Regions from separate parts of the Knoellia pratensis genome, predicted to be linked through region 3. Evidence: predicted binding sites of a transcription regulator. Region 3 holds the regulator's gene; each other region holds the start of a gene.

Region 1 (7,284 bases), on a different contig from region 3:
GCTCCTCGTAGTAGAGCTCGCCGGTCCTGCCACGCCCCGCTGGTCGCCGGTGCTGCGTGTGCCGCTTGGGCGGGATGTTGCCCATCGACTGGTAGTGCGCCACTGCTCTCCACCTCACTGTGTAGAAACTTCGGTGACACCAGCCTAGTAGCGTGTCCGGCATGTCAACGGCGCCCACCGCCCTGCTCGCAGGGCTCATCGACGATGCCGCCGTCTTCCCTCCCGGAAACGCACCGCTCGACATCGCTGTCGCCCGCCATCGTGGTCACCGAACTTCGGCGTATGCCGCCCTCATCGGTCCGCTTCTCGTCCCGGCTTCCGACGTGGAGCTTCTTGTGGAAGAGGCCCGTTCGCGTGACTCTGGGGCACTCGAGGTGTCGCTGATCGCGCGGCCCGGCGTGGACCCTTCGGTGGTCGTGAGTGCGATCGAGCGGCTGTCCTCCGAGAGCTCCCTGACGGCAGCAGGCGCAGAACTGGCGTGGTTTCCCGGGTGGCGCAACCTCCCCGTGGACCGCCTGCCACTCACCCTCGAGGTGCCACGTGGCGCACACCGGGACCGCGCGCTGGAGGACATTCGGGCGGGTGTCGACGAGGGCGGGCACGTGGTTCAGGCGAAGTTCCGCACGGGCGCGACCCCGACGTGGGCGTGGCCGGACGAGGCCGAGCTCGCCGCCTTCATCCACGACTGCGCACGGCTCGGCGTCCCGTTCAAGCTCACCGGCGGCCTGCACCATGCCGTCCGCGCAGAGCACGATGGCGAACCCCAACACGGCCTGCTCAACGTCCTGCTCGCCGTGCACTCGGCGGCCCATGACGGAGCTCTGGTGGCAGTCGAAGCCCTTCTGGCACAGCGCGATCCACACCTGCTCGCCGACGCCGTTGAATCCCTAGACGACGCGGACGTCACCCGTCTGCGCAGTCTCTTCACGGCATACGGATGCTGTGAAGTCACCGACCCGATCGGTGAGCTCGAGACTTTCGGCCTTCTTGATCTGGACCCCAATGAGGAGAACCCTTCATGACCTGGCTCGACGTTCCTGCCGACCACCCCTTCGGCATCACGAACCTCCCCTACGGTGTCTTCTCGACGGCGGACTCGGCACCGCGTGTCGGCGTGCGTATTGGAGACTTCGTCCTCGACGCCTCCGCAGTCGCCGCCTTGGGCGGAGATCCTGGCGACGGCCCCGCCCTCGCGCCGGCCTGGGCCGAACCCACCCTCAACGCCTTCCTCGCCATGGGTCATGAGGTCTGGACGGTGGCCCGCACGTGGCTCACCGATGTCGTGACCAACGAGGTCCACGCCGAGGCCGTGCGTCCGCATCTCATCCCCATCGAGCACGTGACGATGCACCTGCCCATCGCCGTGGCCGACTACGTCGACTTCTATGCCAGTGAGCACCACGCCACGAACGTCGGGCGACTGTTTCGGCCGGACTCGGAGCCACTGACACCAAACTGGAAGCACCTGCCGATCGGCTATCACGGGCGCTCCGGAACCGTCGTGGTTTCCGGCGCCGACGTGATTCGACCCAGCGGTCAGCGCAAGCCTCCTACCGAGCCCGCGCCGGTGTTCGGACCGAGCGTCCGGCTCGACATCGAGGCCGAGCTCGGCTTCATCGTCGGTGGCGCCACCGAACTGGGTTCGCCTGTCTCCGTTGCTGATGCGGACGAACACCTCTTCGGCGTCGTCCTGCTCAACGACTGGAGCGCCCGCGACCTGCAGGCGTGGGAGTACGTCCCCCTCGGCCCGTTCCTTGGCAAGTCCTTTGCCACGACCATCGCACCGTGGGTCATCACGACCGAGGCCCTACGTGCCGCGCGGGTTCCGCTGCCGGGCCAGACCGACCCCACTCCCCTGCCCTATTTGCAGGGTGAGTCGACCGACGATGGCGCGGGCACGGCCTACGGGCTCGACATCACCTATGAGGTCGAGTGGAACGGCACGGTCGTCACGCGCCCGCCGTACCGCTCCATGTACTGGTCACCCGCGCAGATGGTCGCCCACATGACCGTCAACGGCGCGACCCTGCGCGACGGCGACCTCTTCGGTTCCGGGACGATCTCGGGGCCGAACGAGGACGAGCGCGGTTCGTTCCTCGAGCTCTCTTGGGGTGGGCAGAATCCCGTGACTCTGGATGACGGGTCGACGCGCACGTTCCTCGAAGACGGCGACACGGTCGTCCTGCGGGCGACCGCACCCGGCCCGGACGGTACGACGATCTCGCTGGGCGAGTGCGTCGGGACGATTCGCCCCGCCCGCTGACGAACTCCAGCCGCTGCCAGGTCAGAACAGGGCGGCCCTGACCACACCGGCTCAGAACATGCCGGCTCAGAACGGAATGGGTTGCGGCGGCCTCGGTGGCCGCGGTGGGAAGTCGATCCGGTAGCGGTTCCAGCTGGGGTTGAAGTCGAGGTCGATGCGTGGTGGTGGGCCGCCGAAGGTGTTGCCGTTGAGGTCGAACGCGAACGGGTACGCGCGGGGTTGGGCGTTGTCGGGTCCGCCGAGGAGTTCGATGAGCTCCTCCTCGAAGGTGGTCGGGATCTCGCCGCCGTCGGCTCGCGCCGAGGACGTGGTGGACGCGGACGGGTCGCGGTGGGTGTGTCCGGCGGTGACGAGGTGGAGGTGGTCCACGGGCCACGTGGTGCGTTGCAGCCTGGTGGGGTCGGTCCAGGTGACTGTGCCGTCGGGGTGGAGTGTCACGGTCCAGCCGTCGCGTTGCTTGATGCGGTGGTGGCGCCGGCACAGGCACATGAGGTCGATCGGGCTTGTGGGTCCGGTCGGCCAGGGGCGGACGTGGTCCAGGTCGCACTGGTGCGCGGGCACAGTGCACCCGGCGAAGCGGCAGGATCCGTCGCGCAACCGGATGAGGCGCGCCATGGGGTCGGGCACCCGGTAGGACTCGCTGAAGTCGACGGCCTCGTCAACGATCTCGTGGACAGGTTGTGAAGCTGCGGTCGGCGAAGCTGCGGTCGGCGAATCCGGGCTGCGGGACCCGCTTCGTCGCCTGGTGTCCTTCGCGGCGTGCTCTTTGGCGCGTTCCCGTGCGCGGTGAGCACGTCGGGCCTGTGCTTGGCCGCGTGCCAATGCTGCGGGTACGTCACCGTGCACGAGCGCACCGGTGGTGGTGTCGCAGGTCAGTTCACGGTCGGGGTCGGAGACGCCAGCATTGTCGAGCCATTCACGGCGCACGAACGTCGTGCCACCTTGCCCGAGGCCACCCACCTCAACCAGATCCTCCGCTGCACCGCTCGCCGCGGCGGTGTTGGTGTCGGCGGTGGTGGCGGTGGTGTCGCTGTCGTGGGCGGCGCGGGTGGTGTGGACGATGACTTTGACATCACTGTGTTCGAGGATGAGTTCCATCATCGCGTCAGCCCGGGCGAGTTCGAGGCTGTCGGCCTTGTTCTCCCGCACCAGCTGGCGGGCGCGTTCGGTGACAGCAGCCCACGCCCCACGCGCGTCCTCGACACGGAAGTCACCGCGCCAGTGATCAGTACCGTTCGTCCCCGTCCGGCGCGTCAACCCGCGCCGGGCGCGCTCGTCCTCCACATGCGCGGTCACCGCATCCGGGTCCACCAGCGCCGCGGTCCGGGCCAGGAGTTGACGCAACGGGCCCACGGTCAGCTGCCCCCACACGTCCTTGACCCGGTCCACCACCTCCGCCGCGGACTGCGCCGACAAGAACTCCGTCTCCTCCGTCACAACCCGGGCACGGTACTCATCCAGGTCACCACTGGCCATGGCATCGACCACGGCCGGGGTGCGGGTCATCTGCCGGATCGCGTCCAGGATCCGGTTCGTCGCCACGAACACCGAACACCCCAACCTGGGTGCCGCCAACTCCGGACCGTCCAGACGTTGGTAGCCCAACCCGTGGTGCACCTCCGCAGGCATGCCGTCCTCCTGCCGGTGCGCATCGCGCGCGGACAGGTGCGCCAACGCGACCGCCTGACGGGCCGACGCCGCGTCCTTCTCGCGCTCCGCAAGCTCGATGACGTCCAGGAGTTCCTCGGAACTCAACTGGTCAGCGCAAGCACGCAACGCGGCATACCGGCCCTCAAGGGCGGCGGTCGCGGCGGTGCTTTCCATGACCCCAGAATACTCGAACGTGAGTTCTAGAGTCAAGCATTTCGGGCTACGCTCTGGGCTGAATTGCGAACTGGCACAACCCAATTCACCAAACAGGCACGACGAGTCACGTCCCTCAAGACCACGCTAGCAAGCCGCACCGACAGCCAGCAGATTCAGCGCTGGACCTTGCCCTTGATCACGATCGTCTTGGCAACCTTGTCGTGCAACGCCTGTCGTTGGCTGTCGGCGATCGGCCAGACGAGGTCCATCACGACAAGGACCGTGCCGAGCAGTGACGCGTAGGGCAGGTTGCCCAGCGCCTGCACCACGGCCTGGAAGCCGGCGCGCCTGATCGCCGTGTCGGTGTCGAGCGGACCGGGTCGATCGAGGCGGCGCACACTGATGCCGACGGCGAGCTTTCCCGGCGTCGCGCTCCAGCGTTTGAGGAAGAACACCTGGTAGGCGAGCAGCACGACGAGCTGCAACCCGAGGAACGCCGCGAGATAGCCCAGCCGCGCCTCCGAGATCGCGGCGCTCATGGCCTCGATGTCTCCAGCGGCCAAGGCCGTGTCGAAGCGGTCATAGACCGGTTCGATGGACTTCCACAGGAACCATCCGCCGAGGAGCAGGGACACGGCACCGACGATGAGGGTGTCGATGAGGTAGGCCACGACGCGCAGCCCGTAGGGGGCGAGCACCGGCTGCCCGGACAGCCCCGTCTGGACCGCCGACGAGGACCTCGGCTCGGGGCGGCTGGTCTGTTGGTGCGGCTGCGGTCCCCAACCCGCGGGGCGCTGCTGAGGGCCAGAGGACGGCGGCACGACGGGCGGGCCCTGGTGCGGCCGCTTGCGCAGCGGCGTCGTGTTCTTGGTCCAGAGGATGCCGTCGAAATAGCGCAGCTCTTCGGGGTTGTCAGGGTTCTCGTACCACCCGGCACTGCTCGGCGTGCTCATGCTTCGCAGGATGTCACACGGACCTGCCCGTCCCGTCATCGCCGGCGCGGGAGCGACCGGCGTTCTGGGCCGGGCTCAGCCGAGGGCGCGTTCGAAGGTGACGAGGACACCCTCGGTGCCACCGGGGCCAATGCGCCCCTTGACCTCGACTGCGGTGATGGCCTTGCACTGCCAACCTTTGGAGGCCCATTCATTGAGGGTCGACTCGAGTTTGCCGGCCGACATCTTGCCGCCGATGAGTCCTTCGCGGACCTGGACGACCTTGTACTCATATCCCATGAAGACGAGCGTATGCCGCACAGCTCGGCTGTGCGGCATACGTTGCGTTGATCCGTGGTCGGATCAGGCGGCGACGCTCACGCGGTAGGTGCGGACCGCGAAGGTGTAGGCGACGACGAGGATGCCGACGCACCAGGCGATGGCGACCCAGATGTCGTTCCCGACGGGCTGCTCGGCGAACAGGCGGCGGAGGACATCGACGATCGTCGTGATCGGCTGGTTCTCTGCAAAGGCGCGCACCGGCCCGGGCATGGAGGCGGTGGGCACGAAGGCCGAGCTGATGAACGGCAGGAAGAGCAACGGGTAGGCGAACGCGCTCGCCCCATCGATCGTCTTCGCCTTGAGTCCCGGAATGACCGCCACCCACGTGAGGGCCAGGGTCAGCAGGGTGAGGATGCCCAGGACGGCCAGCCACGCGAGCGGGCCTGCGCCAGAGCGGAATCCCATCGCCAGTCCGACGAGCAGGACGACGACCAACGAGATGAGGTTGGCGACGAGCGAGGTCAGGACGTGGGCCCACAGGACCGAAGATCGGGCGATGGGCATCGAGCGGAACCGCTCGACGATGCCGCCCTGCATGTCGGTGAAGAGACGGAAGGCCGTGTAGGAGATCCCCGAGGCGATGGTGATGACGAGGATGCCCGGCAGGAGGTAGCTGACGTAGGACTTCGTCCCTGTGTCGATCGCTCCGCCGAGGACGTAGACGAAGAGCAGCATCATCATGATCGGCATGATCAGCGTCGTGATGATCGTGTCGGGGCTACGGGCGATGTGCCGAAGGGACCGGCGCAGCAGGACGGTGGTGTCACCGAAGAAGTGACTCGCGGCTGACGATGTGGCGACCGGAACGGGGGCGGGCGTGGCGGTGGCGGTTGAAGTGGTCATCGGTGGCTCCTCAGTTCTTCTTCGCGCCGACGACCGCGAGGAAGACTTCCTCGAGGCTCGGCTGCTTCTCGACGTACTCGACCTCTGCTGGTGGCAGCAGGGCCTTGAGCTCGGCCAACGTCCCGTCGACGATGATCCGACCCTCGTGAAGGATGGCGATGCGGTCGGCGAGGTGTTCGGCCTCATCGAGGTACTGCGTCGTGAGCAGCACGGTCGCGCCTTGGGACGCCACCTGCTTGATGGTCTCCCACACCTCGAGGCGGCCCTCGGGGTCGAGGCCCGTGGTGGGCTCGTCGAGGAAGATCACGCTCGGGTTGCCGATGAGACTCATGGCGATGTCCAGTCGACGCCGCATCCCGCCGGAGTAGGTCCCCACTCGTCGCCCACCGGCGTCGGTGAGCGAGAAGCGCGCGAGGACGTCGTCGGCGATCTGGGCGGGGCCGTCCAGGTGGCGCAACTGGGCGATCATGATGAGGTTCTCGCGACCGGTGAGCACTTCATCGACAGCGGCGAACTGCCCGGTGAGGCTGATCGCCGCCCGCACTGCCGCGCCATCGGTAACGACGTCGAGGCCCTGGACCCTCGCGTCGCCCGTGTCGGCGGTCAGCAGCGTGGACAGGATCCGCACGAGAGTGGTCTTCCCCGCGCCGTTGCTGCCGAGCAGGGCGACGATGCTGCCCTGCGCGATGTCGAGGTCGACCCCCTTGAGCACGTCGACGTCACCGTAGGACTTGCGCAGCCCGGCGACAGAGATGGCCGGAGTGACTGGCCTGGCAGTGGCGGTGGTCATGAGAGTGCCTTCCTGATCGTGATGTTGCCGTACTTGGTGACGGCCGCGATGGTGGCCGTGCGTGCCGCGTCCTGCGGCGGACCGGTGGTCGGAGAGAGCTCGCTCCGCACGTGCCCGTGGTCGGAGGCGACCTCGAGTCGAGCAGCAGTGCCGTCGAGGACACCGACGTCGATGGAGCCGTAGCCGGTGGCGAGGGTGAGCTCGCCCTCGGTGATCGAGTCGACCCGCATCTGCCCGTAGGACGTGCGCGCGTCGAGGCGACCCGCACTGCGACCCACGGAGATGTCGCCGGTGCTCGCTCGAAGGGT
Region 2 (7,284 bases), on a different contig from region 3:
CGGCGACCGGTGCAAGGCCGGCTCGCTGCAGGCGGTAGTGACGCTCGCGCCCAATGTCGTCCGCGGTGACGAGGCCCGCCTCGCCGAGCACGCGCAGGTGCCGACTGATCGCGGGCCGGCTGATGGAGTGCTCGCGCGCCAGGTCGACGACCCTGGCGGGGCCGGTGGACAGTCGGCTCACGAGGTCCCGGCGAACCGGGTCCGAGAGTGCGGCGAAGGCGTCCACAGCTATTGGTAACACGATAGTTACCAATAGAGCAAGCCAAGAAAGTGCGACACGGGTGTCGAAATCGGGCTGGGCCATCCGGCATACAGGTCAGAAGGCACCGGACCGGGGCCTCACCACCAAGGAGAAGAAGTCATGGGTTCGATCACCAGCAGCCTGTTCATCTCGCTCGACGGCGTCATCGAGTCCCCCGAGAAGTGGCACTTCCCGTACTTCAACGACGAGATGGGCGCCGTCGTCGGCGAGCAGATGGGCAAGGCCGACGCCACGCTCCTCGGCCGCCAGACCTACGACGAGTTCGCGAGCTACTGGCCGTCCGCCGACCCGGCGGACCCCATCACCTCGGCCATGAACGGCGCCCGCAAGTACGTCGTCTCGAGCACCCTCGACAACGCCGAGTGGGAGAACTCGAGCACCGTGAACGGTGACGTGGTGGCCGAGCTCACCAGGCTCAAGGCGGACTACGACCTCGGCACCACCGGCAGTGCCACGCTCGTCCGGTGGATGCTCGAGCAGGGCCTTGTCGACGAGCTGCACCTGCTCGTCCACCCGATCGTCGTCGGCTCGGGCAAGAAGCTCTTTGCCGACGGCGCGACCGTGCCCCTCCGCCTCGTCTCGTCCACTACGTTCAGCACCGGAGTGCTGCACTTGGTCTACGCCCCGGCGAAGGCCTGAACGAACCCCGAACATCACTGAGGAGAACTGAATGCGCTACATGGTCATGCACTACCAGACCCAAGCCAACGAGGACGGCATCGTGCCTTCGCCGGAGGAGCAGGCCGCCATCGGTGAGTACATGCGCGAGGCGCAGCTCTCCGGTGTCTTCCTCGGGGGCGAGGGCGTCCACAGCAGCAGCAAGGGCGCTCGCGTCGAGGTGACCGATGGCTCCGTTCGTGTCATCGACGGACCGTTCGCCGAGGCCAAGGAACTCATCGCCGGGTTCGCCATCCTCGACGTCTCGTCGCTCGAGGAGGCCGTCGAGCACGCCCGCAAGTTCGCCCTCGTCGTCGGCACGCACCGCGTCGACGTCCGCCAGGTCGTCGAGTATTCCGACCTCGCCTGACATGAGCACCGCAGCCGTGGACGCGACGATCGCCACGTTGTGGCGGGTCGAGTCACCGCGGCTCGTCGCTCGCCTGGGCCGGCTCGTCGGCGACCTCGACACCGCCGAGGAGCTGGCCCAGGACACGTTCGCCGCAGCCGTCGAGAAATGGCGAGCGGACGGCATACCCGACAATCCGGCCGCATGGCTGACGACGACGTCGCGCTACCTCGCCATCGATCGAATTCGCCGTCGGGACACCGGTCGTGACAAGTTGCGGACCGTCGCGGCCACCGCCGCGGAGACGACCGAGCTGGATGTGGACCGCATCGTCGACGGCGACCTCGCGGACGACCTCCTCGGCCTGATCTTCATGTCGTGCCACCCGCTCCTGGCGCCCGACGCGCGCTCGGCACTCGTCCTCAAACTCGTGTGCGGTCTCACGACGGCCGAAGTGGCGCGCGCCTTCCTCACTCCGGAATCGACTGTCGCGCAACGCATTGTGCGCGCCAAGCGCACGCTCGCTGCCGCCAACATCCGCTTCGAGCTGCCGGGACCAGAGGAGCGCCCCGCGCGTCTCGAGGCCGTCCGCGAGGTCGTCTATCTCGTCTTCAACGAGGGGTATGCCGCGTCGTCCGGCGATGCGTGGGTCCGCACCGACCTCTGCGAGGAGGCCCTGCGGCTCGGCCGGATGCTTGGCGCCCTCACGCCGAGTGACGCCGAGTCGCTCGGGCTGCTCGCGCTCATGGAGATCCAGACGTCGCGGCTCGCGGCTCGTGTCGGTGCGGATGGCGAGGCAGTGCTGCTGCTCGACCAGGACCGAACGCGCTGGGACCGGTTGCTCATCCGTCGTGGGCTGGAGCTGATCGACCGGATCGATGCCCTGCGAGGGACGGCCGGGCCGTATGCGCTCCAGGCCGCGATCGCGGCATGCCACGCGCGGGCTGCGACGGCGGAGGAGACGGACTGGGTCCGCATCGCCGCGCTGTATGACGGGCTGGTCCAGGTCGTCCCGTCGCCCGTCGTCGAACTCAACCGCGCGGTGGCGGTGGGTCGGGCGTTCGGCGCAGACGCGGGCCTCGCGATCATCGCGCCGCTCCGGAGTCTGCCGGCCCTCGCGAGCTATCACCTGCTCCCGGCTGTCGCTGGGGACCTCGAGTGCACGGCGGGGTTGCACGAGCAGGCGCGGGAGGACTTCCTGAGAGCAGCCTCGCTCGCTGGCAACGCCCAGGACAAGGTGACGATGCAGCGCCGCGCGGCGGAGTGCGCCGTGCACTCGGCCTGACCGAGCGCATCTGGAGCGGCAATCCGAACGCGGACACGACATCCTGTTGCGCGCGCGTCGCGGGTGACATGGTTGGCGCATGGCAAACATGGGGGACATGACGATCAAGCACGACCGGTGGCGGGTACTGCCCGGATGGGCCGTGCTCGTGGGGGGAGCCGCGGCGTTCTGGGTTGTGGGCCACATGCCCTGGATCGTCCACGGGATGCACGCGGAGGTCTCAGCCGGGTGGGCACGCTTCGACACCCTCAAGGGCCCGGTCGTGGCGCTGCCGTTCAACGAGTACGCCTTCCCGACACTGCTTGTCGGCGGAGTCATCGGGGGGACGGCGGCACTGGCAGTGTCATTCCTGGCGGCACCAGGTGTGCGGCACCGTCGCGGTCTCGCTGCGGCGGGCGCTCTCATCGCCCTCGTCATCGCGCTCACCCAGACCTACCTCGCAGTCCGGCCCGGCCTTGTTCAGTCGGACGAGGCGCGCCTCCTCGTTGGCGCGTTGGTCGCCGCTGCCCTCGGCACGGGTGTCTTCGGAGTCCTCGTCGGGGTGGGCGTTGCCCGCGGGAAGGGGTGGCCGCTGCTCCTCGGGGGCGCGACGGCCGCGTCGCTCGCGGGGTCCTGGTTCGTTGACCTGCTGTTTGACCCTCCGGGCCCCATTCCCGAGTGGTTGAACCGCATCGCCCAGCTGGGCCCGTGGGTGAGCGGCATTCTCCTCGGTGTCGTTCTGGCGGTCTGTGGGTTCCGGCCGACGACGCGACTTCTCGGTTGGTTCGTTGCGCTCGCCATCGGGTGGGTTGTCCCGTCGGTGCTCACCCTCATGGTCTACGTGACCGGCTACGCCAGCCAGGGATCCCCGCGTGCCGAGCGGCTCCGCGAGGTGGCCGACGCCGGCCGCGACGTGTTCGTGCAGTCACTCTCACCGAGCAACCACGTCACCGGGCCACTGGTCGCTGCCGTCGTCATCGGCATCGTGGGCGCCACCTGGCGTCTCAACCGAGCCACGGCGCGTCCGGAGGTCGCGGCAGAGGCTGGTTGAGTCCGTCCAACCGGTCGCCGAGGAGCACGTCAGCAATGCCTCGGGCGACGAGGACCTCTGCCCACGCGTCGACCGCTGCGCGAATTTGACCACGGACGCCTGTCGTCACGTCAGCCAGTGTCCTGCGTGCATGAGGGTGCGGTTGGCGAGTTCGGGAGACTCGCGCCACGCCTGGATCGTCACCGGGCTCACCGCGTATGCCGCGTAGTCCGGGCCTGCTTCCCGCGGATCCCAACCGGTGCGAGCGGCATACGCCTCCCAGCGTGCCGAAGGCACGTCAGACAGTGGGAGCTCGACGACCGACCCGTCGACCATGACGACATCGCGCAGGTCGCCGAGCGAGAGGCGGACGAGTCCGCTGTCGCGCATATTGCGTCCGGCAGGGGTGTTGCGACCGGTCGCGAGGAGGAAGTCGCTGCCGTTCCAGTCGAACGACAGCGGGACGAGCCCCGGGGCCCCGCCGTCGGGGTGCGCTGTCGCGACCCAGAGGTCGATGTCGTTCTCGAGCCGGGCGCGAGTGTCGGCGAGGCGTACTTTGCGCGGTCGGGGAGCAGAGTCCATGGCGATCATCCTGCCGTGTCGGCGGCTCAGGGGGCAGTGTCGGCGGTCGTTGTTAACGTCGGTTGAGTCGGGGTTGCAGTCCGAGCCAGCGTGGGGTGCCTTCGCGCGAATTCGCCTGTGGGAGTAGCGAATTCAGCCCAGAGCGTAGCTGAAAATGCTTGACAGTCGAACGTGAGTTCTAGCACAATGGGGGCATGAACGAAGCACCCGCAACCGACGTCGCGCGACTGCGCGCAGCGTTGGAGGGTGCCCGTGACGCGTTGGCATCGGATGCTTCCGGGGTGGGTCCGTTGGGGGAGGTGCTGGCCCGGTTGAGCGGCCCCGAGCTCGCGGAGTTCATGCGCCTGGCTGATGACGTCAAGGCCCGTGCGGGCGCCGCGCAGGTGCGCGTCACCGCGGAAGCAGCGCACCGGGGTGAGTTCACGTCGGCGCGTCGCGGGGTGGGGTCGGTGCATTCGTGGGTGCGCGAACACGCGCCGTCGTTGCAGCAGGACGGGGCAGGTCAGGTCGCGCAGTTGGCGCAGGAGGTGGCTTGCTCGGTGCCGGGCGGGTTGTGGTCCACGGCGGGTCCGAGTGCGGGCGCGTTCGCGGACGCGGAACGGCCCGAGGGGATTGTGTGGGTGCGGGTGATCACCGGTGAGGTCGGTCCCGGGTTGGCGTTGACGGCGCTCAAGGAGATGACCGAGCTCGAGGATCAGTTGTGTCCCGAGGCGGTGCCGACGGTGGCGAAGGCGATCCTGGACCAGGGTGTGCAGTGGGGACCCGCCGAAGCCCGCAGACTTCGCCCGCACCTGATCGCGATGTTCGGGGTGGAGGGTGAGTTCGACGACACGCAGAGCAAGTTGCGGAAGGCGGCGTACCTGACCTCGCCGCGGGTCAATGACGCCGACATCACGGAGTACCGGCTCGGCCTGACCCCGCAGCAGGCTGCAACCTTGGAAGCCGCGATCGGCCCGTTGTCCCAGCCCGCTCCGAACGACGTCACCGGGGAGCGGGATCTGCGACCGGCCGAGCAGCGTCGCGCGGAAGCCTTGGCGGCGGTGTGTGGTCGGGTCGCGGGGGAGGACGCCGCAGCGAAGAGTTCACCGGGCGGGGCACCGACCACCCTGCACGTGGGCATCGGCATGGATGACCTCCTCCAGCATTTCCCCGACGCAGACCCCGGCACCGGCACCGACGCCGACGCCGACGCTGCTCAGACTGCGGCGGATGATGAATCTCGAGTCACCACTGAGTCCGCTGGCTCGGGCGAGGGGTGTGGTCGGGTCATGGTGTCGCGGGCTCAGGCCACGATGTTGTCGCCAGCGATCGTGCGCCACCTCGCGTGCGACGCTGACATCATCCCGGTCGTGTTCGGCTCCGACGGGGAGTTGTTGGACCTGGGGCGGGCGGTGCGGTTGTTCGCCAAGAAGCAACGCCGGGCGTTGTGGCACCGGGACAAAATGTGTACCTATCCGGGCTGTGACATGCCCGCGGGGTGGGTGAAGATTCATCACCTCATCCACTGGGTTGATGGTGGCGATTCCGACCTGGCCAACGCGGCCCTGCTCTGCCAGCGCCACCACACGCTCGTGCATGACAAAAGGTTCATCGCGACCGTGCACCCACCGGATGAGCACGGGTCCTGCGTGACGTGGGACCTGACACCGGGCTCCTACGACCGCGAACTTCCCGCCCGACTGAACCAGATCCGGCGCGAACGCGCGACGAAGCGGGCCACGGCTGAACAGCGCGCGGCCGAACGTGCCCGCCTCGACACCGGCCCACCCGACCCCTGGGCCAACGAACCGCCCGACGACCTCCTCATCCAGTGGGCTGACGAATTCCTCGCCGAGCAGCAGGCCGCCGAAGCCTGGGCCGCGGAGAGCGATCACTGGGACGAGATCCGCGAGTTCGGCCTCACCGCCTGAGCCGGCATGGCCGCCTGCTCAGGGGAGGTCAGGCCCTGTGGCGCCCTCGGTCGTTGGGGTGAGGCCCTAGTCTCACGCCATGACCACCGTCGCGTTCGTCCTCGCCGGCATCGCAGCCCTCATCCACGTCTACATCTTCCGGCTCGAGTCGCTTGCCTGGACCGACCCCAAGACCCGCGCTGTCTTCGGCACCACCGCTGAGACCGCAGAGGTGACGAAGCCCCTGGCCTACAACCAGGGCTTCTACAACCTCTTCCTGGCGATCATTGCCGTCATCGGCATCGCAGTGGGTGCCTTCGGGTCGGCATCGTCTGACGACGTCTCAACCGCCCTCATCCATGCCGCGTGTGGATCGATGGTCGCCGCCGCCCTCGTCCTCGCGACGAGTGACAGCAGCAAGCTGCGTGGCGCCGTGATCCAGGGCGTGGCGCCGGCACTCGCGATCCTCGCCCTCCTGCTCAGCTGATCTGCTCACCGGTGGGAGCGGAGTAGCGTCACTCGCATGGCAGCTCCGGTAACCTTCCCCGAGTCCGCGGACCTCGACCCGACGGTTGCGCCGTCCGGCCCGGGATGTGTCGAATGCACTGCGGCGAAGGGGTGGTGGGTCCACCTGCGCCGCTGCGCCGCTTGCGGTCACGTCGGCTGCTGCGACTCCTCGCCGGCCCAGCACGCGAGCGCGCACGCCCGCGAGAGCGGTCACCCGATCGTCGCGAGCTATGAGCCCGGCGAGGTGTGGTTCTGGAACTACACGACCGAGGAGATGGGTCGGGGCCCGGCACTTGCCGAGCCGGCGGCGCATCCCGAGGACCAGCCGACGCCCGGGCCACGAGGCCAGGTCCCCGACAACTGGCGCGATCTCATCCACACCTGAGGGGACGGCATACCCACGCATGAATGACGCAACCAGGCTGCTCGGCGAGCAGCAGTACGTCGAGCTGACGACGTTCCGCCGCGACGGAACTCCCGTCGCAACGCCCGTGTGGATCGCGCCAGACGGCGACGAGCTGCTCATCGTCACCGTCGACGACACCGGCAAGACGAAGCGCCTCGCGCACACCGCGCGCGTCGAAGTGCGTCCGTGCGACATGCGTGGCGGTGTTGCTCCAGACGCTCCGCGGTATGCCGCCCGCGCTCGAGTTGAGCGCGGCGCTCCCGCTGTGGCCCGGGTGAAGCAGGCGATCGGAGCGAAGTACGGCTGGTGGTATCGCGCGCTCACCCTCTTCGAACCGG
Region 3 (7,284 bases):
CGATCGCACAGCGGCTGCCACCGAGGTTGGCGTTCATGGGGCCAGCGATCGCCATTCCCATTGCGGCACAGGCGATGTGCGCTCCGCTCATCGTCCTGCTGCAGGGCTCGGTCAGCATCGTCGGTGTCGTCGCCAACCTCGTCGCGGCACCACTGGTGGCGCCGGCCACGATCGCCGGCGTGGTGGCTGCGCTGGTGTCGGTCGTCGCCGATGGTCCTGCCCAGCTCGTGGGGTGGCTCGGCGCCGTGCCCACGTTGGGCATCGCGCGGACTGCGCGCGTCATGGCCGACGTCCCGGGCGGGACACTGCCGTGGCCCGATGGGGCGCCGGGTGCGCTCCTGCTTGCGGGACTCACCGTCCTGCTGTTGCTCATGGGGCGGTGGCTTGGGCGCTACGCCGTGGTCAAGCCTCTCGTCTCCCTGCTCATCGTGGCCGTGACGGCGGCCATGACGATCCCGACGCGGGTCGTGACCTGGCCACCGGACGGCTGGCGCATCGCCTTCTGCGACGTGGGCCAGGGTGATGCGGCGGTCGTGCGGACCGGACCTGGGCGGGCGCTCGTCGTCGATGCCGGGCCTGAGCCGGCGGCGGTGGACGGGTGTCTCGACTCCCTGGGTGTCGAGGTCGTCGACGCCGTGGTGCTGACGCATTTCCACGCCGACCACGTCGAGGGTCTCCCGGGGGTCCTCGGCGGACGCGAGGTCGGTCAGGTGCTCGTGTCACCGATCGCGGAGCCGGGCTACCAGGTCGCTGAGGTGACGCGCTGGACGGGAGCACGCGGCATACCCGTCTCTGCGGTGGCGGCAGGCGACCGGCTCGCCTTCGGCGAGGTGACCGCGGAGGTCTGGGCGCCCGTGCGGCGCATCGCGGCGGGGTCGGTGCCCAACAACGCGAGCATCGTGCTCGCCGTCCGTGTGGGGGAGGTGGATGCGCTGCTCCTGGGAGACGTCGAGCGGGAGGCAGCGCACGATCTCGTGTTGAGGATGCGACGGGATCCCCAGATGGCCTCTGCTGCAACGGAATTCGACGTGGTCAAGACGCCGCATCACGGAAGCGCGAACCTGGACCCTGCGTTGATGGCCGCGGTGCGGGCACCCGTCGCGGTGATCAGCGTGGGCAAGGACAACGACTACGGGCATCCGACGGCCGCGCACCTGGCGATGCTCAGGAGCAACGGGTATGCCGCCTATCGCACCGACCAGCGTGGGCACGTCGCCGTCGTCGAGCGTGACGGTCGACTGGAGGTTGTCACGGCGAAGTGAATGGCGCGGTCGATCAGTGGGCCAAGGCCTTCTTGCGGGTCTTGGCGCTCGACGCCTTGGCGCTCTCGACGAGGGCGTCGAGGGTGGCCTTGACCGCCGGCACGCGCTGGAGGTCCGGCGTGGTCACGGCCACGATGTGACGGCGCGAGGCCGGCGTCATCGGGAGCGCGGCGACGTCCTCGTGGTGGACGGTCTTGAGGATGAGGTCGGGGATGACCGCGACACCCAGGCCCTCGGCGATGAGACCCATGACCGCGACGTAGTCCTCGGTCTCGTAGGCAATGTTGGGGACGTAGCCGGCCGTGCTCGCGAGCTGGAGGAGGTGGCCGCGACAGCGCGGACAGCCAGCGATCCAGGTCTCGTCCTTGAGGGCGGCCATGTCGACGTTCTTGGCGTGGGCGAGCTCGTGGGTGCGGGGGACTGCGAGCAGCACCTCGTCGTCGAGGAGGGGAGTGGTGACGAAGGCGTCGAGGTCCTCTTCGCCGCGACCGAGGTCGGTGCCCTCGTAGACGAAGGCCACTGCAAGGTCGCACTCGCCGGCGCGCAGGGCCGCAAGGGACTCGCGTGGTTCGGCTTCGCTGAACGTGATCGTGACACCGGGGTGGTCGGCCTTGACCTTGGCCAGCGCCTTGGGGACGAGGGTCGCGGACGCGCTGGGGAAGGCCATGAGCCGGACGCGGCCGGAGCGCAGTCCGGCGATGGCCGCGACTTCTTCCTCGGCGGCGTCAAGAGCAGAGAGGACAGGGCCCGCGTGGCGGGCGAGCACGGCGCCGGCCTCGGTGAGCCGCACGCTGCGACCGATGCGCTCGACGAGCGTCGTGCCCGTGCGTGTCTCGAGGCGGCGAACCATCTGCGAGATGGCGGGCTGGGAGTAGCCGAGCGAGAGCGCCGCCGCGGTGAAGCTGCCTTCATCGGCGATGGCGCGCATGACCCGGAGTCCGGCTGCATCAATCATGGATGCATTCTATAACGCTCAGTTATCAAAGTTCCAGTCCTCTGCACAGGGTGTGATGCAGGGTCCTGTGGTGGTGCGGCGTATCTGTGGGGAGAGCGCCGCCTCCTTCCGTACATGAAGACCACGATCCGCCGGCGGACAGCCCGCCGCAGCCACCACCCGGACGTCAGCTGTGACGCCCTCGGGCGCTGGCACTGGAAGTGCCAGTGTGGCGCCGGGGCCCACGCGGGAGGGTCGGCCACGGACTGGCGCTGGATGGTCACGGGGGCCCTCGTCCACCAGAACGCCTGCCCCGGCGAGTGACCGCCCCGGCCTCTCCCTTGCGTCTGCGTGAAGGGTCGCTGGAGCCGCCACATCCGCAGACGCAACGTGGGAAGTGGCGGAAAGTTTGCGGATGATGTCGTGGGAGCCACTAGGCCGACGGGTTGCCCTCGGTGTGAGGTGGTGACATGACCTCCGAGACTGCTCCGTTGCCCGCCATCGCCGACAACGCCGCCCTGGTGTTGATCGACATCCAGAACGGATTCGACGACGCGGCGTGGGGGCGCCCCGGTCCAGATGCCGCGGCGGCGCAGGAGCGGATGCGCGAACTCGCGCACAAGTGGGGCGAGTCGGGTCGACCCCTGGTCGTCGTACGCCACGACAGCACGAGCTCCGCCTCACCGCTGCGCCCGGGGCAGCCCGGCAACGACGTGGTCGCGTGGGTGGCAGAGCTCAAGGCCGACGTCCTCGTGACCAAGAGCGTCAACTCGGCCTTCATCGGTGAGCCGGACCTCGACGGCTGGCTGCGTGGACGCGGCATCAGCCAGATCGTCGTCATCGGGATCCAGACGAACATGTGCGTGGAGACGACGTCGCGAATGGGCGGGAACCTCGGCTACGACGTCATCGTGCCGATCGACGCGACGAGCACCTTCGACCTGGCGGGGCCGGACGGCGCAGTGATGTCGGCCGAGGACCTGGCCCGGGCCACGGCGACGAACCTGCACGGTGGAGGTTTCGCAACCGTCACTTCTGCGAGGGCGATCCTGGCGTCCGCCTGATGAGCGTGTCACTCGGCGTCGCGCCGCCCTGACCCCTCGGGGGCGGTCTCGTGCCGACTTACGATGGTGCGGTGAGTTCTGCGGTCAGGTCCAACATGAGCACCAACGTCAGCGTCGCCGACGTGGCTGCCCTGTTGCGCGACTGCGATCCAGCGCTCGTCCTCACCGGTGCCGGCATCTCCACCGAGAGTGGCATCCCGGACTACCGCGGCCCGGACGGCAATCGTCGGGTCACGCCAATGTCGCACCAGGAGTTCATTGCGACGAGTGCTGCGAGACAGCGCTATTGGGCTCGCAGCTTCATCGGCTGGCAGCGCTTCAGTGCGGCCGAACCCAACGCCGGACACCGCGCCGTCACCGGGCTCCAGCGCGCCGGGGCATTCGGCACGGTCATCACCCAGAACGTCGACGGACTCCATCAGGACGCCGGCACGCGTGACGTCATCGAGCTCCACGGGAGCCTCGCCGAGGTCGAATGCCTCACCTGCGGGGAGCGCGTGGACCGCGACCTCGTCCAGGCGTTCATGGACGACGCCAACCCCGGATTCGCCTCTCTCGCAATGGGACTCGTCGGCGACGGTTCTCAGGTGAGCAGTCAGATCCGGCCCGACGGCGACATCGTCCTGGCCGACTCGGCCGTCCAGACCTTTGTCGCTCCACGCTGTCTCGTATGCCGTGCCGACACCGTCAAACCCGACGTCGTCTTCTTCGGTGGTTCCGTTCCCAAGGCGCGGGTCGAGCAGTGTTTCGCCCTCACCGACGCGGCGCCCGCGCTCGTCGTGCTGGGGTCGTCGCTCAAGGTGATGAGCGGCTACCGGTTCGTACGACGGGCGGCCGCACACGGCATACCCGTCGTGGTCGTCACGAAGGGCCCCACACGCGGCGACGCCGAGACAACGCATCGGATCGATGCGTCGCTCGGCGTCACGTTGTCCGCGTTGGCGGACGAACTCGCTGTGAGTGTGGACTAGATCCGGCGGAGGACCGCGGTGACCTTGCCCAGGATGGTGGCGTGGTCGCCGTCGATCGGGTCGAAGGCGGGGTTGTGCGGCATGAGCCAGACCTTGCCGTCCTTGCGCTTGAACGTCTTGACTGTCGCCTCGTTGTCGAGCATCGCGGCCACGATGTCGCCGTTGTCGGCGTTGGGCTGCTGACGCACGACGACCCAGTCACCGTCGCAGATGGCGGCGTCGATCATCGAGTCACCCACGACCTTGAGCAGGAAGAGCGAGCCCTCGCCGACGATCTGCTTGGGCAGCGGGAAGACCTCGTCCACCATCTCCTCAGCCATGATCGGCACACCGGCGGCGATCCGTCCGAGGACGGGCACGTAGCTCGCCTCGGGACGCGCGTCACCCGAACCGGTCGGATCCATCTCGGCGTCGATGTCGTCGGGCGAGGCGCCACCGCGATAGCCGCGGATGTCGCTCGGCGTGTCGGGCGAGATGACCTCGAGCGCGCGCGGCCGGTTGGGGTCGCGGCGCAGGTAGCCCTTCTTCTCGAGCGCATTGAGCTGGTGCGACACCGAGCTGGGGGAGGTGAGGCCAACTGCCTGGCCGATCTCGCGCATGCTCGGCGGGTAGCCGCGCCGATCCACGGAGTTGCGGATGACGTCGAGAACCTTGCGCTGACGCACCGTGAGCGTGCCGTCACCGGGGTCGCGGTCGGGCAGCTGCTGCACAACACTGTCGTCGGCGTCGTGGCGGCGCTTGTCGCTCATGGGTTCGTCTCCTCGCGGGGCGTTGTCAGTGGTGCCTGATTGGCTTCCTGACATGAGCACAGACTACGGAGTTCGAGTACATGTTTCAAACATCTGTTCGACGCGTGTCTTGAAGTCCTCGAACATCCGTGCTAGAAATCGTACAAGCGTTCGTTCGAACACCGTTTCGATCGTGACATCGACCCAGGAGGACACCATGAGTGCAGTTGCAGTTCTGGACAGCGCTGCATTGCTGGACGGCACCACCAATGGGTATGCCGCACCCCGGCCCGTTCCGCGTCGTGCCCCGCAGCCGCGGCTCGTGTCCGTTCCCACGGGCGAGTCGGTGCGCGAGGTGGCGCAGCCCGCGCTGCGTCTGACCCGGGCCGGACGACTCGTTCTCACCAGTGCCGTCGTGCTCGTCGCTCTCCTTGTGGCGTTCGTCGCTCTCACCGGTGGGGCTGCCGCGTCGGCGCCCGCCGAGACGGTGACCGTCCAGCAGGGACAGACCCTCTCCGAGATTGCCGCCGAGAACTTGACCGGCGTGTCCATCGCGACTGGTGTGTCGATGCTCCAGGACGCCAACGACCTTGCCAGCGCGCAGGTCCAGGTCGGCCAGGCCATCGTCATCCCGCAGGGCTGATCGCACAGACACACACCACGAACTCCGAGCCGCTTCGACCCCGGCTCGGTCCTGAGTCCTTGGATGAGCTTCGACCCCTCTCCGACTCAGCAGGGAGAGCGCCCCGCCACTGTTGGTGCGGGGCGCTCTTTGCTGCGCAATAAGTCGGGGCAGTTTGCGCTTGGACCTCTCATGACGAACGAGAAGATTCAGAAGGTCAAGCAACTGCGGATCGTTGTCGAGGCGCAGGACTATGACGAGGCGGTCCGGTTCTATCGCGACGTGCTGGGCATGGACGAGATTGCGGCGTTCTCCGAGGGCGGCGACGACCGTGTCGCGATCCTCGAGGCCGGGCGGGCGACGTTCGAGATTGCGAGCCCCGCGCACAAGGTCGCGATTGACGCGGTCGAGGCCGGCGGAACCCCGAGCCCGAAGATCCGGATCGCCTTCGAGGTTGACGACGCGGAGTCGGCGACGCGTGAGGCCGAGGACGTCGGTGCGACCGTCGTGGCTGAGCCGGTCCTCACGCCGTGGATGTCGCTCAACTCGCGGCTCGAGGCGCCAGCCGGCCTGACGATCACCTTCTTCCAGGAGACCGTGGACTCGCACGAGCGTGCCGAGCGTGAAGGGTTCGGCACCAACGAGGTCTGACTCGTCAGCGGATCCAGACGGTGAGCGGGCCGATGGTGTCGAAGCGAGCGGCACGCGCCGCCGCGACACCATCGCCCGACTCCCACCCGACAAGGTGGTGACCCGGTGCCACGAGTGCCGCTGCAGCGGCGGCTCCGACCCACGCGCGCGCATCGTCCCCGTCTGCCGCGAAGACGTTGGTGATGCCTGCGACCTGGCCCGTCACGTTGACGATGCACCCGGCGGTCACGTGCTCACCCTCTGTTGCGGCCAGGACCTTCACCCCCTCTTCTGCGAGCAGCGAGGGACCGAGAATGACTGCGTCCTGCGGGGCTGACGCCCAGGCCCGACTCCACCCCTCCATCTGCGCTGCCGATCGAACTTCGCGCCAGGTCCCACCGTCGCCGCCAGTGCGTGCGGCGGCATCGTCGGCGTCGAGCCAGAGCCATTCACCCGCGATGAGCGGGGCGAAGTCGGCCCTGGTCAGGTCCAGGCTCGCCCAACTGTCCTTGATCGAGGCTCCGGCAGCGGCGTCGATGCGCTGCAGGATGTCGAGCTCGCTGGTCGACTCCGTGAGGGTGACGGCGTCCGGGTAGAGCGGAGGAGTGCGTACCGGGCTCGACCACACCGCAGAGCCGAACGTTCCCGAGATCCCGTGCGAGCGGCATACGCCATCGCACCAGAGCGCATTGTTGCGGGCGGCGAGCTCGATGCGGTCGGTCACCACCCGATCATGGTCACGGGACAACGGCGTGTCGCGTGATTTTCGGGGGAATGGGTGAGAAATGCACGGGAGGGGTGGGGGGAAAGGCGTTGGCGGTCAGGGCTTCTCGCCTGTTAGGCATGGCGCATGACTTCTCCCGAGATCGCCTGGCCGCGCACGACTGAGCGCCTGACCCTGCGGCCGGTGACCGATGGCGACATCGACCAGATGCTGACCTACCGCAATGATCCCGAGGTCCGACGCTGGCTCATTCGGGCCACCGTCGATCCCGCGACCTTCCGGCAGAAGTGGCTCGCGTCGGTCGAGGATCCAGACGACCACTCGTGCATCGCCCTCGTGGGGGACCAGC

Evidence for each region. Region 3 encodes LexA, which represses DNA repair genes until DNA is damaged. Its sites were predicted from a motif close to TCGAACANNTGTTCGA; they were not measured.
Region 1: the regulator LexA is predicted to act here: its motif matches at 4,101-4,116, upstream of ACFQRE_RS14200 (HNH endonuclease signature motif containing protein).
Region 2: the regulator LexA is predicted to act here: its motif matches at 4,310-4,325, upstream of ACFQRE_RS03165 (HNH endonuclease signature motif containing protein).

The regions. Positions count from the first base shown of each region.
Region 1 covers NZ_JBHTDJ010000003.1:899,492-906,775, reverse strand. The annotation lists gene ACFQRE_RS14215 (homogentisate 1,2-dioxygenase) at 1-103, opposite strand, end outside; gene ACFQRE_RS14210 (hypothetical protein) at 162-1,022, shown strand; gene fahA (fumarylacetoacetase) at 1,019-2,263, shown strand; gene ACFQRE_RS14200 (HNH endonuclease signature motif containing protein) at 2,330-4,087, opposite strand; gene ACFQRE_RS14195 (RDD family protein) at 4,243-5,022, opposite strand; gene ACFQRE_RS14190 (DUF4177 domain-containing protein) at 5,098-5,301, opposite strand; gene ACFQRE_RS14185 (ABC transporter permease) at 5,365-6,186, opposite strand; gene ACFQRE_RS14180 (ABC transporter ATP-binding protein) at 6,197-6,976, opposite strand; gene ACFQRE_RS14175 (DUF4097 family beta strand repeat-containing protein) at 6,973-7,284, opposite strand, start outside.
Region 2 covers NZ_JBHTDJ010000001.1:679,119-686,402, forward strand. The annotation lists gene ACFQRE_RS03135 (ArsR/SmtB family transcription factor) at 1-226, opposite strand, end outside; gene ACFQRE_RS03140 (dihydrofolate reductase family protein) at 362-901, shown strand; gene ACFQRE_RS03145 (YciI family protein) at 933-1,289, shown strand; gene ACFQRE_RS03150 (RNA polymerase sigma factor) at 1,291-2,553, shown strand; gene ACFQRE_RS03155 (hypothetical protein) at 2,651-3,583, shown strand; gene ACFQRE_RS03160 (pyridoxamine 5'-phosphate oxidase family protein) at 3,689-4,144, opposite strand; gene ACFQRE_RS03165 (HNH endonuclease signature motif containing protein) at 4,339-6,054, shown strand; gene ACFQRE_RS03170 (DUF1304 domain-containing protein) at 6,134-6,520, shown strand; gene ACFQRE_RS03175 (UBP-type zinc finger domain-containing protein) at 6,557-6,925, shown strand; gene ACFQRE_RS03180 (PPOX class F420-dependent oxidoreductase) at 6,945-7,284, shown strand, end outside.
Region 3 covers NZ_JBHTDJ010000004.1:9,584-16,867, forward strand. The annotation lists gene ACFQRE_RS16155 (ComEC/Rec2 family competence protein) at 1-1,262, shown strand, start outside; gene ACFQRE_RS16160 (LysR family transcriptional regulator) at 1,276-2,217, opposite strand; gene ACFQRE_RS16165 (hypothetical protein) at 2,332-2,520, shown strand; gene ACFQRE_RS16170 (cysteine hydrolase family protein) at 2,667-3,260, shown strand; gene ACFQRE_RS16175 (Sir2 family NAD-dependent protein deacetylase) at 3,332-4,231, shown strand; gene lexA (transcriptional repressor LexA) at 4,228-4,980, opposite strand; gene ACFQRE_RS16185 (LysM peptidoglycan-binding domain-containing protein) at 5,177-5,602, shown strand; gene ACFQRE_RS16190 (VOC family protein) at 5,774-6,232, shown strand; gene ACFQRE_RS16195 (hypothetical protein) at 6,237-6,935, opposite strand; gene ACFQRE_RS16200 (GNAT family N-acetyltransferase) at 7,062-7,284, shown strand, end outside.